DNA from 2 places in the Amycolatopsis minnesotensis genome. Region 1 is predicted to be linked to the other one. Evidence: riboswitches for the same ligand, from Rfam matches in the RefSeq annotation. Region 1 holds a riboswitch; the other holds the start of a gene.
What was found. A riboswitch is a leader RNA that binds a small molecule or an ion and turns the genes downstream of it on or off. The one in region 1 is predicted to bind thiamine pyrophosphate.

Region 1 (7,339 bases):
GTCGAATCACGGCAGCCGGTGTCCGTACTGGGTGAGCATCGATGCGCGTCCGGGCTTCTGGCAGCAACCCGAGCGCTCATGACCTATGACCGCCGGAATGTGGTCGAGTTCCGCTTCAACGCCTGCCGGTGCGAGGTGACCAGTTGGTACCGCTCGGTTGCGCTGGCATTGGAAAGCCATAGCCAGTGCGACGACGGTCGTGCCCGCGACCGTGCAGTTCACCGGAGACAGCTCCAGTGGCCCGGTTACCTGGGTTCTTCAGTCCGACTGGGCGGAACTCCTGTTCGTTTCTTGGGCGCGGGTAAGGCATCCCGAGCATCCACCGCTGGTGGGCGGCGGCTGGCTGCCACCAGGATGGGTGGAACACGCGCATTTTCATCAACGCCTCCGCGAATCGGCACTGGGAATTCCGTTTGCGCGGGAAGTTGTCGTCGAGGCAGAATCGCCATCGCGGCAATGACTTGCTCGGCAAGTGTGAACCTGGTGAATGTCGCTGAAGAAGTCTTAGTTGGGTGATCATGGCGACATGTGACGAGTCCTCGGTTCAGCGGATCCGTGAAGAGCGAATCCGTGCATTGTCCGAACACGGGCGTGCGCGGTACGCCTCCCTGCTCCGGCGTCTGGCGCGCTCAGGGCAAAGCGGCAGCGAGCGCGTGGCTTGGGGCGGGTGAGGGAGCCTCTTCAGCCGGATATGTTCGCGCCCGAGTGTCCATGGAGCGGGACGAGATGGTGACGCGGACCGAGTACGACGAGGTGCCGCCCTGGGTCGAGTACGAGCTGACGGAGCCGGGGCGGACATTGCTGCCGCGGCTCGCGGCTTGCCGGGTGTGGGCGGCCGAGCATCTCGAGGAGCTGCGTGCGGCGCGCGAAGAGTATGAGCGCAAAGAGAAAGCGGCCTCACGCACGGGGGCGTGAAGCCGCTTCGCTGCGGGTGGTCAGCCCGCGATGCCGAGCACGATGACGCTGAGCAGCGTGATCGTGGTGGCCAGGAAGGTCACCCAGGCGCGCTGGGCGGAGGTCAGGGCTGGGGCAGTGGTGCTGTTCATGGCGATCCCAAGGGGCGTGACGGGTAGTTCCGCGTGTGGTAACGCTTCGATCACGGGTTTTGTTAACAGGTGTGCCCTAAATCACGCCGAGATCGGATAAGCAGTGCTCAACGCGGTTCGTGGTGCCGCTTGCGCGCGGTGAACCAGAGCACCGCGCCCGCCGCGGCGATCATCAGCACGAACGCGAACCCGCCGACTACGAGCGCCTGCGTGACGTCGCCCGACGCGGCCGCTGCTTCCTGTCCGTGCGTGGCCGCCGGGGCCTTGCCGGTGTCCGCGCTCGCGGGCACCGCCACGGTGAGCGTGACTGCCAGCGCAGCCAGTGCCGCGATCGCCCGGGTAAAGAACTTGATCATGTGCAACTCCTTCCTCCTGCAGGGACGCGCGAGACCCGCGATCATGTTGCCCGGGGCGACCAAGGTCACAGATTGTCGATGGCCTCGTCGATCTGCTGGGCGAGCGAGACGTCCTTGGCCGTGATGCCGCCGTCGGAATGGGTGCTGAGCCGGAACGTCAGCGTGCGCCAGCGGATGTCGATATCCGGGTGGTGGTCAACGCTTTCGGCGAGTTCGGCGACGCGGTTCACCACCGCGATCGCCGCCGGGAAGCCGTCGAGCTCCGCCGTCCGCACGAGCGAATCGCCGTCCCGCTGCCAGTCACTCAGCGTGGCGAGTGCTTCGGAAATCTGCGTGTTGTTCAGTAGGTCGGCCATAGCACTCCATGGTGCTACGCCGGCTAGTACGCTGCACGGTTGCCACGGGAGTCCGGTACGACCGGACTGAGAGGCGGGCACCGCACCGCGACCGTTCGCACCTGATCCGGATCATGCCGGTGGAGGGAGGCGTACCCAGCCTCCTGCCGGTCGAAGCGAGGAGGCCCCCATGGGAGTCAAGCGGCTGGCGACTGCGCTGGGCGCGATCGGGGTGCTGCTGGCGGGGTGTTCGCTCGGCGACGAGCAGGGCGCGCCGAAGGGCCCCGCCGTCGTCACACTGGCCACGCACGATTCGTGGGCGGTGCCGCAGGACGTCCTCGACGCCTTCGAGCGGCAGTCCGGTATCCGGATCCAGCCGATCAAGCAGGGTGACGCGGGCGCGCTGACGAACAAGCTGGTCCTCACGAAGGCCAGCCCGGTCGCCGACGCCGCGTACGGGGTGGACTCGACGTTCGCTTCGCGCGCGCTCGCCGAGGGCGTGTTCGCGACGTACACGAGCCCCGAGACGGACCGCGGCCCCCAGCGGTACGCCATCGACCCCGAGCACCGGCTCTCCGCGGTCGACGTCGGCGACGTGTGCGTGAACGTCGACACGGGCTACTTCGCGTCGAAGAACCTCCCGGTCCCCTCGACGCTGGACGATCTCGCCGACCCGAAGTACCGGGACCTGCTCGTGCTGGAGAACCCCGCGACCTCCTCGCCCGGCCTCGCGTTCCTGCTCTCCACGGTGTCGAAGTACGGCGAGACGGGCTGGCAGGACTACTGGAAGCGGCTCAAGGCCAACGGCATGAAGCCGGTCAGCGGCTGGGAAGAGGCCTACACGCAGGACTTCTCCGGTTCCTCCGGCAAGGGCCCGCGCCCGATCGTGGTCTCCTACGCCTCCTCGCCCGCCGCCGAGGTCGGCAACGACGGCAAGCCGCGCACGAAGGCGCTGCTCGACACCTGCTATCGCCAGGTCGAGTACGCCGGGGTGCTCACGAACGCGAAGCAGCCGGAGAAGGCGCAGAAGGTCGTCGACTTCCTGCTCTCCCAGCAGTTCCAGGCGACGGTCGCGGCGAACATGTACGTCTACCCGGCGCGCCAGGGCGTCGACCTGCCCGCGGGATGGGCCGAGACGGCGCCGCTCCCGTCGAAGCCCGCGTCGCTGCCCGGTGACCAGGTGCAGGCGGGGCGTGAACGGTGGATCGGCCAATGGCGCTCGCTCATCGAGTCCTGACCAGGCGCGGCACCGGGCTGGCCCTGCTGGCCGTGCTGCCGATCGGGTTCCTCGCCGTGCTCTTCGCGTGGCCGGTGGCCGCGATCGTCGGGCGCGGCTTCTCCGGCGGTGGCGTCGCGACGGCGCTGGCCGGCGGGGAAACCTGGCGCCTTGCCGCGTTCACGGTGGCGCAGGCCGCCGCGTCGACGCTGCTGGCCGTCCTGGCGGGCCTGCCGGTGGCGTTCCTGCTGGCGCGGGTGCGGCTGCCGGGGGTCGCGCTCGTCCGCACGCTCGTGCTGATCCCGTTCGTGCTGCCGACCGTGGTGGTGGGCCTGGCGTTCCGCGCGCTGTGGCCCGACGGCGGCGTGGTGCCGATCGTGCTGGCGAACGCGTTCTTCAACGTGGCGGTCGTCGCGCGCACGGTCGCGGGGCTGTGGACGCACCTCGACTCGCGCGCGGAGGCCGCGGCCCGCGCGCTCGGCGCGTCGCGGTCGCGTGCGTTCCGCGAGGTGACGCTGCCCGCGCTCGCACCCGCGATCGGATCGGCCGCGGCGGTGGTGTTCCTGTTCTGCGCCACCAGTTTCGGCGTCGTGCTGATCCTCGGCGGTGCGCGGTTCCGGACCCTGGAGACCGAGATCTACCTGCGGACCGTGGACCTGCTCGACCTGTCCGGGGCGGCCGCGCTGTCCCTCGTGCAGCTCGCCGCCGTCGTTGCCGCGCTGGTGGCGGGCGCGGTGGCGCGGCGACGCCGGGAGACCGCGCTCCGCCTCCGCGCGCGTGCCGAAACCGCCCGGCGGCCGGAAGGGCGCGAGTGGTGGGTCGTCGCGGCCGGGCTCGGGGTGGTGGCCTTGACGCTCACGCCGATCGTCGCGCTGCTCGTGAAGTCGGTGTCCACTCCGGACGGCTGGAGCCTCGACGGCTACCGCGCGCTGTCCGGGCACGGGTCGAGCGGCACGCTGGCGGTCTCGGGCTGGGACGCGGCGATCCGGTCGCTGCGCACCGCGACGGACGCCACGTTGCTCGCGATGGTGATCGGGGTGCTGGCCTCGGTGCTGCTCGTGTCGTTGCGCCGCTCGCCGGGCCGGCTCGCGCGCGGGGCGGGGGAGGTGATGGACGCCGCGCTGATGCTGCCGCTGGGGGTGTCCGCGGTGACGGTCGGCTTCGGCTACCTGGTGACGCTCGACGCGCTGCCGGGCGATCTGCGGACCTCGCCGCTGCTGGTGCCGCTCGCGCAGGCGCTGGTGATCATCCCGCTGGTGATCAGGATGGTGCTGCCGGTGCTCCGCTCGGTCGACGAGCGGCTCCGGCAGGCGGCCTCGACGCTCGGGGCGAGCCCGGCGCGGGTGTGGCGGGAGATCGACGTGCCGCTGACGGTGCGGGCGGTGGTGGCCGCGGCCGGGTTCGGGTACGTGGTGGCGCTGGGCGAATTCGGCGCGACGAGCTTCCTCGCGCGCCCGACCTCGCCCACGCTGCCGGTCGCGATCTCGTCGCTCATCTCCCGGCCTGGTGAGCTGAACAACCAGCTGGCCTACGCGGCGTGCGCGCTGCTCATGCTCGTCACCGTGGCCGTGGTAGCGGCGATCGACCGGCTCGGCACCGGCACCGTAGGGGAGTTCTGATGGCGTTGTCGGTGGAGGGCGTGAGCGTGCGCTACGGCTCGTTCGAGGCCGTGCGCGAAGTCGATCTCGACATCGCCGACGGCGAGGTGCTCGCGCTGCTCGGGCCGTCGGGATCGGGGAAGTCCACGCTGCTGCGGGCGATCGCCGGGCTCGAACCGGTGACCGGCGGGTCGGTCCGCTGGGACGGTGACGACCTCGCGCGCGTGCCGGTGCACCGCCGCGAGTTCGGCCTGGTCTTCCAGGACGGGCAGCTCTTCCCGCACCGGGACGTGCGCGGCAACATCGCGTTCGGGCTGCGGATGCACCGGGTGCCGAAGGACGAGCAGGCGCGGCGGGTCGGCGCGCTGCTCGACCTCGTCGGCCTCACCGGGTACGCGGGACGGCGCATCACCGAGCTGTCCGGTGGTGAGGCGCAGCGGGTCGCGCTGGCGCGAGCGCTCGCGCCGAAGCCGCGGTTGCTGCTCCTGGACGAGCCGCTGTCCAGTTTGGACGCGAGCCTGCGCGAACAGCTCGCGGTCGACCTCGCGGAGTTGTTGCGGGGAGCCAAGATCACCACGCTGGTCGTGACGCACGATCAGGAGGAGGCGTTCACGCTCGCGGATCGCGTCGCGGTGCTGGAGCGCGGGGAGGTGCGGCAAGCCGGCGCGGTGCCTTCGGTGTGGCGCGGCCCGGCGGACGACACGGTCGCGGCTTTCCTCGGTGTCACAACGTTTCTCGACGCGCAGGCCGCCGACGGCGTGGCCCGGTCCGCGCTGGGCCCGGTGGACGTGCCGGAAGCGCGCGACGGCGCGGTCCGGCTGGGGTTGCGGCCGACCGCGCTCCGGGTGGCTCCGGACGGGGTAGCGGGCGAGGTGGTGAGCCGGGTGCACCGGCGGGAGCACCTCCGCCTCGTGGTGCGGGTGCCCGCCTTGCAGTCCACAGTGGACACCGTGGACGCGGTGGCCCCGGTGAGCGCCGATCTCCGCGCGGGCGACCCGGTGCACCTCGTCCTGGACCCGGACGGCGTCGCGATCGTCGGCTGAAGGTGGCCTTCGGGGAGTTGTACGCCCCGAAGGCCACCTCCGGGACGGTTACCAGCCGAGGCCGTGCCCGAACGGGTAGAGGATCTTCCCGGGGTCGGTGCCCGAAGGCACGTCGACGGGGAGCTTCCCGGTCGGGGAAAGCTTGCCCCGCAACACCTTCGCCAGCGTCGCCATGCTCACGTCACGCCAGTCGTAGGTGGCCACCCAGGTCGGCAGGTCCGCGAAACCGGGGTCGTACGGCTCCTGGATGGACACCGCGACGACGGGTTTCCCGGTCGCCTGCAAGCCCTTCACCAGTGCCGCCTGTCCCGCGCTGGTGCGCAGGCCGTTGGTCAGCACGACCACGGTGTCCGCCTTCTTCGCGGCGGCCACCGCTTCGCCGACCTTCGCCGCGGCCGGATCGGCGCCGGTGGGCAGCGCGGTGCCGGAAAGCTGCTTGGCCAGCGAGGTGACCGGATCGGCGGGATAGCCGGGGAAGTCGGGCAGATCCCAGCCGGTGACCAGCACCTTGCCCGGCTTCTTCAGCGGCAGCAGGCCCGCGTCGTTGCGCAGCAGGGTGGTCGTCTTCGCGCTGATGCGCGCGATGGCGTCGCGGTGCTCGCGGGTACCGACGACGCAGGGCACTTCGCGCTCGTTGACCAGCGGCTTCGCCACGATGCCGCGCTTGACCTTGACCTTGAGGATGCGTGCCACGCTCTGGTCGATGCGCGCTTCGGTGAGCCTGCCGCTGTGCACCGCGTCCGACACGCCCTTGATCGCCACGCCGAGATCCGGCGGCAGCAGCATCTGGTCCACGCCCGCTTCCAGCGCGAGCACCGGGACCTCCGCGTCGGGGTACATCTTGCGGATCGCGTCCATCCGCAGCGCGTCGGTGACGACGAGGCCGTCGTAGTGCAGTTCGTTGCGCAGCAGGCCGGTCATGATCGGCTTCGACAGCGTCGCGGGCCTGCCGGACGGGTCGAGGCTGGGCACCGAGATGTGCGCGGTCATGATCGAGTCGGCCCCGGCGTCGAGCGCGGCCTTGAACGGGGGCAGGTCGATCCGCCGCCACTGCGCCTCGGTCCGGTTGATCACCGGCAGCCCGGTGTGGCTGTCCTCGGCGGCGTCGCCGTGGCCGGGGAAGTGCTTGGCCGCGGTCGAAACCGTCTCGGTCCGCTTGCCCGAGTTCTGGTAGCCGTCCACCTCGGCGGTGACCATGCCGCTCGCCAGCGCCGGGTCCGAGGAGAACGACCGCGAGCCGATCACCGGGTTGAGCGGGTTCGAGTTGACGTCGGCCACCGGCGCGAAGTTCTGGTTGACGCCCATCGCGCGCAGCTCGCGTGCGTTGACCGAGGCCAGCTTCCTGGCGTCGGCGGTGCTGCGGCCCGCGCCGACCGCCATGTTGCTCGGGTACTCGGTGGCGGGCGCGCTGATCCGGGTGGTCTGGCCGCCCTCCTGGTCGATGGACAGGATCAGCGGCAGGTGCGAGCCGGAGGACAGCGCCGCGCGCTGCAGGCCGTTGGACAGGTGCGCGAGCTGCGCGGGATCGTCGACGTTGTCGGTGTCGGCGCCGGGGTTGTTGAAGTAGATGACCCCGCCGACCTGGTAGCGCCGCACGACCTGCGCCGGGGTGTCGACGCCGTAGAGCTTGCGGTTGCCGGGGTGGGCCTCGTCGGCGGACTTGCCGTAGACCGTCGGCACGAAGAGCTGGCCGATCTTCTGCTCCAGCGTCATCCCGCGCAACGCCTGCGCGGAGAACGCGTCGT
Region 2 (7,339 bases), on a different contig from region 1:
GGACATTCGGAGTGGTCCTGCTCACTGCCGGGCAACGAGGGAACCTTCCCAGACGACATAACCGTTGGGTAAAGAAGACGTCCGCGGGCTACCAGATCGGAACCATGTCGAAATCAGCTGCCTCCCCCGGGGAGGGTGACAGAAAGACTGAGCAGGAAACGGCTTCATCGGAGAAGTCGGGTATCAAGATCGCACAGGTCGTGGCCGCCGCGCTGGCGGCGGTGACCGCCGCCGTGCTCGGCTCGACGATCGGCGTCGCGGGAACGGTGGTCGGCGCCGGTATCGCGAGCGTGATCACGACCGTCGGCGGCGAGCTGTACCTGCGCTCGCTGCACCGCACGAAGGAAGCCGCGCAGCGCACGAAGGACCTGGCGAAGGCGCTCGCCGTGAAGGACGCGCGCGCGACCAGGGCCATGCCGGTGCGGCAGCGGGGGACCGCGCGGCACGGCGCGCCCGGCTGGCCGACGGCGGACCAGGACGAGCAGGCGACCGTGCACCTGCCGAGGCCGGGCCTCGACGGTGACGCGACCGTGCAACTGCCGAAACCGGGCGAGACGATGCCGCCGCCGGACGAGCCGGGCAGGCTGCGCAAGCTGCGGTGGCCGCTGATCATCGGTACCAGCGCGGCCGCGTTCGTCGCGGCGATCGTGCTGATCACCGGGTTCGAGCTGACCACGGGCAACGCCATCTCCGGCGGGAACGGGACCACGGCCGGGCACCTGTTCGGCGGCGGGAAGCAGCAGGAAAAGACCCCTGAGCAGCCCGCGCCGTCGCGGGAGAACCCGGGCGAGGACAAGACCGGCTCGCCGAGCACGTCACCGAGCAGCCGGCGGCAGGCGCCGCCGACGAGCGGCCAGCAGCGGCCACCGGAGAGTTCGGCCCCGTCGACGCAGCCCAGCACGCCGAAGTCGTCGGACACCCCGACGCCGACGAAGTCCGAGGCACCGCCGACTCCGGGAAGCGGGAACAGCGGCAACGGCGGCAACGGCGGCAACACGGGCAACGGCACCGGTGACGACAACGCCAGGTGACCAGCGCGAGGACGGCCCCGGGCGTGCCATCGCCGGGGCCGTCCTTCGTGTTCGGCGGCGTGCTTACGCCAAGCGTCCGCGCAGGGCGCGCGCGGCGGCCGCCGGGTCCTCGGCGCCGGTGATGGCCCGCACGACGACGATCCTGGTCGCCCCCGCTTCGAGCACCTGCGGGAGCCGTTCGCCGTCGATGCCGCCGATCGCGAACCACGGCCGCGCCGTGCCCGCTTCGGCGACCGCGCGCACCAGGGGGAGGCCGGGCGCGTCCCGGCCCGGCTTGGTGGGCGTCGGCCAGCACGGGCCGGTGCAGAAGTAGTCGACGCCGTCCTCGCGCGAGGCCGCGCGCGCCTGCGCTTCGGAGTGGGTGGAGCGGCCGATCACCACGTCGTCGCCGAGCACGCGCCTGGCCAGCGGCACCGGGATGTCGTCCTGGCCGAGGTGCAGCACGTCCGCGTCGACGGCGAGCGCGACGTCCGCGCGGTCGTTGACCGACAGCAGCGCGCCGTGCCGCGCGCACGCCTCGGCGAGCACCTCCAGCGCGGCGATTTCGCGCTTCGCCTCCAGCGGGCCGTCGGCGCCCTTGTCACGAAGCTGGATGACGTCGACGCCGCCGGAAAGCGCCGCGTCGGCGAATCCGGCCAGGTCACCGCGGTCCTCCCGGGCGTCCGTGCACAGGTACAGGCGCGCGTCGTCGAGTCGTTTCCGGATCTGTTCACCAGTCAAGCCAGGCATGGCGCCACGGTAGCCCGCGCGCTACGGTGGGGTGGTCCGCACGGGAGCCCGAGGCACGGGCTGAGAGGGAGCCGCACCGCTCCGACCGTGGAACCTGATCCGGGTAATGCCGGCGCAGGGAGCGTGATCGGAAGTATGAGCGAAAACATCGTGATCGCCGGTGGTGGTGTCATCGGGCTGTCCGTGGCGTGGCGCGCCGCGGCGGCGGGCCACCGGGTACGCCTCGTCGATCCGGAGCCCGGCCGGGGCGCGTCGTGGGTCGCGGGCGGCATGCTCGCCCCCGTCACCGAGGCGTGGCCAGGCGAGGAAGACACCCTCGACCTCGGCCAGGAGTCGCTCCGGCGGTGGCCGGGGTTCGCCGAGGACCTCGCCGCCGACGGCGGGGACCCCGGCCTGTCACTGGCGGGAACCGTCGTCGTCGCGCACGACAGCGCCGACGCCGAGCAGCTCCGGGTGCTCGGCGAGTACCTGGTGGCGCTCGGCCGCTCGGCCGAGTCGCTGACCGGCCGCGAGCTGGGCAGGCTGGTACCCGGCTTGTCCGTCCGAAGTGGACTGTCGGTGCCCGGCGATCTCGCGGTGGACAACCGGAAACTGCTCACCGCGCTGCTGGCTGCCGCGCGGAAGCGCGGTGTCGAGTTCGTGCCGCGCGAGGTCACCGGGATCCGTCCCGGCGCGGTCGTCGCCGGTGCGGAGCTGCGGTGTGACGCGGTGGTGATCGCCGCGGGCGCCCGCAGCGGCCGCCTGCACCCCGCGCTGGCCGGGCTCGTCCGCCCGCTGAAGGGCGAGATCCTGCGGCTGAAACCGGCGAGGGGCTGCCTTCCCCCGCCGGATCGCACGGTGCGCGCCGTCGTCGAAGGCAGGCCGATCTACCTCGTGCCGCGCGCCGACGGCGAGATCGTGCTCGGCGCGACCCAGTACGAAGCCGGTTTCGACGAGGCGGTCACCGCGAAGGGCGTTCGTGAGCTGCTGGAAGGCGCCGAGCGGGTCTTCCCGGCGATCGCGGAGTACGAGCTGACCGAGATCGCCGCCGGGCTGCGCGCCGCCAGCGTCGACACGCTGCCCGTGCTCGGCGAACTGGAGCCGGGCGTGCTCGCGGCGACCGGGCACCACCGCAACGGCCTGCTGCTCGCGCCGGTCACCGCGGACGCGGTGCTCGCGATGCTCGGCGGGGCACCGCTCCCGCCGCACGTCGGGCCGACGGCACCGGCCAGGGCGCACTCGATGATCCCGGAAGGAGCGTGACCCGATGGAACTACGGGTCAACGGCGACTGGCGGCCCTTCGCCGACGGCGCCACCGTGGCCCAGGTGCTCGCCGAACTGGGCACCGAGCCGCGCGGGGTCGCGGTGGCGGTGGACGGCCAGGTGGTCCGGCGCGGCGCGTGGGCGGACACGGTACTGGCGCCGGGCGCCCAGGTCGAAGTGCTCACCGCGGTGCAAGGAGGCTGACATGACCGAACTCTTCGACGGCACCGGCGACGAACTCGTCGTCGGCGGCCACAAGCTGGCGTCCCGGCTCATCATCGGCACCGGTGGCGCGGCGAACCTGAGCGTGCTCGAACGCGCGCTCGTCGCCTCCGGTACCGAGCTGACCACCGTCGCGATGCGCCGCGCCGACGTCGAAGGCGGCTCCGGCGTGCTGGACCTGGTGCGGCGGCTGGGAATCCGCCTGCTGCCGAACACGGCGGGCTGCCGCAGCGCCGCCGAAGCCGTGCTGACCGCCCAGCTCGCGCGCGAGGCGCTGGAGACCGATCTCATCAAGCTCGAGGTGCACGCCGACGAGCGCACCCTGCTGCCGGATCCCGTCGAAACCCTCGACGCGGCCGAGCGGCTGGCCGCCGACGGGTTCACCGTGTTCGTCTACACCAACGACGACCCGGTGCTGGCACTGCGGCTCGAAGAGGCGGGCTGCGCGGCCGTGATGCCGCTCGGCGCGCCGATCGGCACCGGCCTCGGCATCCGGAACCCGCACAACATCGAGCTGATCGTGTCGAGGGCGGGGGTGCCGGTGGTGCTCGACGCCGGGATCGGCACCGCGTCCGACGCCACGCTCGCGATGGAGCTGGGTTGCGACGCGGTGCTGCTCTCGACCGCGGTCACCAGGGCGCAGGACCCGGAGCGGATGGCGTACGCGATGCGGTCCGCGGTGGTCGCGGGCAGGCTGGCGCGCGCGAGCGGCCGGGTGCCCCAGCGGTTCTGGGCGCACGCCTCCAGCCCGCCGCGCTAGCTTCGCCGTATGCCTTGAAGGGGCCCTTGGGGGAGTCTGGTGCCGCCAAGGTGTCCTTCGGGGCATCGGGGTCGCCATGCCGCGCGCCGCGAGGGTCGAGTTCGCGGCGTCAGATCTCCCGAAGGCGTCCTTCGGGGATCAGGTCCCGGGCGGCTCCGCGCTTCCGCCACCCATCGCGGCGGAATCGGCGCGCACCCGTCAGCACGGTGACCTTCGGGACGTGTGCGGGTGAGCCGCCATGCCGCGCGCCGCGAGGGTCGAGTTCGCGGCGTCAGGTTCCGTGAAGGACGCCTTCAGGGATCATCGGACGAGAGTCCTCCGGCGGGCCTGCGCGTAGGTTCCACCCGCTTCGCCGGAATCGGCGCGTCCTTGCCCTGAAGGTGATCTCGGGGGACCTGGACGCCCCGAAGATGACCTTCGGGCCATGAACACCGCACCGTCACCGCGGCTTCGGGGACGAGCGGCGAGCACGGGACGAAACCGTAATCCGCCACGCTCAGCCTTTACCTGATTCTGTCGCCCGGCCCCGTATGGTTGTCGGCGCTTTGTCCGACTCGACCATTCCAGGAGCTTCCATGACCACGTCGTCCGCGCAGGATGTCTCGGGCAGGTTGTTTCTGGTGGTGGGCAGGCTTTCCCGCTCGCTTCGGCAGGCAGGCACGCCCGGTCCAGGGCACGGCGCGATCTCCGCGCTGGCCACGCTGAGCCATTACGGGCAGCTCCGGCTCGGCGATCTCGCGGCGAAAGAAGGTGTGGCGGCGGCCACAATGTCGAGAATTGTCGCCTCGCTCGTCGAGTCCGGTCATGTGCGACGCGAGGCCGATCCGGTCGATCGCAGGGCCTGGCTCGCCACGGTCACCGACGAGGGCGTCCGGATGATCTCCGGCGTCCGCTCCACCCGGATCCACGAGCTGGACCGGCGCCTCGAACGGCTTCCCGACGACCTGAAGGCCGCGCTGACGTCGGCCCTTCCCGCGCTCGAAGCGCTCATTTCCGACGAGGAGTGAGCGCTCGTCAGCTCGCGGGCTGACGAGCCCCGGCCTTCAGCTCGGCGAGTTCGGCCCGCAGGGCGCGCAGCTCGCCGAGGATTTCGCGGTTCGCGGCTGCCTGCTCCTCGGCCTGCTTCGCCTCTTCCTCGCGGATGTCCTCGCGCAGCTCGCTCTCCATCCCGCTCACCACCACCGCGATGAACAGGTTCAGCACCGCGAAGCTCGACACCAGAATGTAGACCACGAAGAAGATCCACGCCATCGGCGCCTGCGCCATGATCTCCTTCGCGATGTCCGGCCACGCCTCACCGGTCATCACCTGGAACAGGGTGAACAGCGAGGTGCCGAGATCGCCGAAGTTGTCCGGCGAGATGCCGCCGAAGAGCTTCGTCGCCATCACCCCGGCGACGAAGATGATCAGCCCGAGCAGTGCCGCGATGGAGGCCATCCCGGGGATCGCGGTGAGCAGGCCGGACACGACCTTGCGCATCGAGGGCACCACGGAGATCAGCCGCAGCACGCGGAGCACGCGCAGGGCGCGCAGCACCGAGAACGGCCCGGTCGCCGGTATCACCGCGATCCCGATGATCACCAGGTCGAACACGTTCCAGGAATCGCGGAAGAACCGGGCGCGGTAGGCGTAGAGCTTCGCGAGCAGTTCGGCGACGAAGACGCCCAGCGCGATGTGGTCGAGCACGTGCAGAAGGCCGCCGAACTCGGCGAGCAGCTTCGTCGAGGTCTCCATGCCCAGCGTCGCCGCGTTGAACACGATCACCGCGATGATGAAGTTGCCGAACCGCCTGCTCTCCACGAGCCGCGCCACCCGGTCGCGTCCGGTCAAGACCGCCCCCTAGTCCGGTAAAGGAACCGCAATAGCCGACCGGATGCTATCGAGCGGGGGTGTGGCGGCCGGGTGTGCCCGCCCGTGCGCACGGGCGGGCACACCCGGGTCGGGTGCTCAGCCGGGTCAGTAGGTCGTCTGCGTCCACAGCTCGTACTGCACGTAGCCGTTGTCGACGCGCTTGTCGCACCGGAAACCGACCCAGCGGCCCTGCGGGAAGCCCGCGTTCCCGGCAACCGAGCAGGCATGCACCGACGGGTAAACCCCGGCGAACGCCCAGGTCGCCGCCGAGGCGGTGCCGGTGGTGAGCAGGCTCGTGGCGGCGATGCCGACACCGGCCGCGATCGAGAGCATGGTTTTGCGCATCAGGTGGGGACTCCTCGATTCGTTGGGAGGTGCTGATCGGGTGTTTCGACGGGAACGATGCCCAAGGCGCCGCGGCTTCGGCGGCGTCGCGGGGCAACACTGCCCGAACGGTCCCTCGGCGCTGTCCTCGCGGACTTTCGGGACGGCCGGCCGTCAGCCGTGCGCCGCCGTGTCGGCGACGCACGGCCGGAGGTCGAGTGCGTGCCGGTCTTCGTGGCCGAACCCGATGCGGTCGGCGTAGCGCCAGCCCGCGACCCGGCAGTACTCGCGGAGTTCGGGATCGGCGAAGCCCGCGGTGGGCAGCCAGGCCAGCAGGGTCTGCGCGTCGTCGACGAGCAGCAGCGCGTGCGGCACCGGCAGGTGGATCATCGTCGTGACGGCCTCGGGCAGGCGGTGCGGCACCCCGGCGGCGTCGAGCAGCGCCGGCCCGTGCGCCCCCACGGTGAGGCCGCCGTGGTGCCACCAGCCCGCGGTCGGCGCCGGGCCGTCCGCGGCGAGCCAGCGGTCCACGCGCGAGGACGGCACGGAATGGCGCTCGCGGTGCGGGCGCGTCCAGATCTGCCACGGCCCGGACGCCAGGTTTTCCTTGGTGTACAAGCGTTCCTGCTCGGTGTGCTGCCATCGGAGCCAGCGGCGGCGCGCCGTGCGGAACAATGCGACCGCGCCGGTCTCCCCCACGAGCACGAGTGCGAGCAGCCAGCCAGCCGGGACACGAGCCCAGTCCAGCAGTGCCGCCGTGCCGAGCACGGTGACCGCGAGCGCGACCGCCCAGCCCTGCGCCCGTGCCGCGGCGGGCGGCCTGCGGACCAGCGTCTCCCACACGATCGGCAGCGCGACGGTGAGGAGCGCGGCCCCCGTCACGCCAAGCCAGTACCCGTGCATGCACACCCCCGCCGTCGCTGCCGTCAATTCTGCCATTCGAGCGGACGGACAGCCCGTTTGCCGTGTAACACCGCGCGGGCGGCCGTGCGCGCGCCCGCCGGAATCCGGTCGGTTCCGGCAATTCCCGAAACGGTGGACCACTGCGGCTCGATACCTGTGCGGCGGGTACCGGCAAGGCCGGAACGGGTATTGCCGGACGACCCACGGAATGGCGTAATAATCCGTGTTTCCCGTGTGCTGCAAAGGTGTTCGCCCGGGTGGCTCAACAGATTCCGT

Region 2: another riboswitch for thiamine pyrophosphate. It lies ahead of thiO (glycine oxidase ThiO); the one in region 1 lies ahead of ABD256_RS19485 (thiamine ABC transporter substrate-binding protein).

The regions. Positions count from the first base shown of each region.
Region 1 is NZ_BAAANN010000014.1:158,168-165,506, forward strand. It holds gene ABD256_RS19470 (winged helix-turn-helix transcriptional regulator) at 712-915, shown strand; gene ABD256_RS19475 (hypothetical protein) at 1,154-1,402, opposite strand; gene ABD256_RS19480 (4a-hydroxytetrahydrobiopterin dehydratase) at 1,468-1,758, opposite strand; TPP riboswitch at 1,793-1,903, shown strand; gene ABD256_RS19485 (thiamine ABC transporter substrate-binding protein) at 1,928-2,974, shown strand; gene ABD256_RS19490 (ABC transporter permease) at 2,950-4,572, shown strand; gene ABD256_RS19495 (ABC transporter ATP-binding protein) at 4,572-5,594, shown strand; gene ABD256_RS19500 (glycoside hydrolase family 3 protein) at 5,643-7,339, opposite strand, start outside.
Region 2 is NZ_BAAANN010000002.1:130,723-138,061, reverse strand. It holds gene ABD256_RS02705 (hypothetical protein) at 201-1,031, shown strand; gene thiE (thiamine phosphate synthase) at 1,095-1,760, opposite strand; TPP riboswitch at 1,791-1,898, shown strand; gene thiO (glycine oxidase ThiO) at 1,896-3,002, shown strand; gene thiS (sulfur carrier protein ThiS) at 3,007-3,207, shown strand; gene thiG (thiazole synthase) at 3,209-3,985, shown strand; gene ABD256_RS02680 (MarR family winged helix-turn-helix transcriptional regulator) at 4,561-4,992, shown strand; gene ABD256_RS02675 (ion transporter) at 5,000-5,815, opposite strand; gene ABD256_RS02670 (hypothetical protein) at 5,942-6,181, opposite strand; gene ABD256_RS02665 (hypothetical protein) at 6,335-7,090, opposite strand.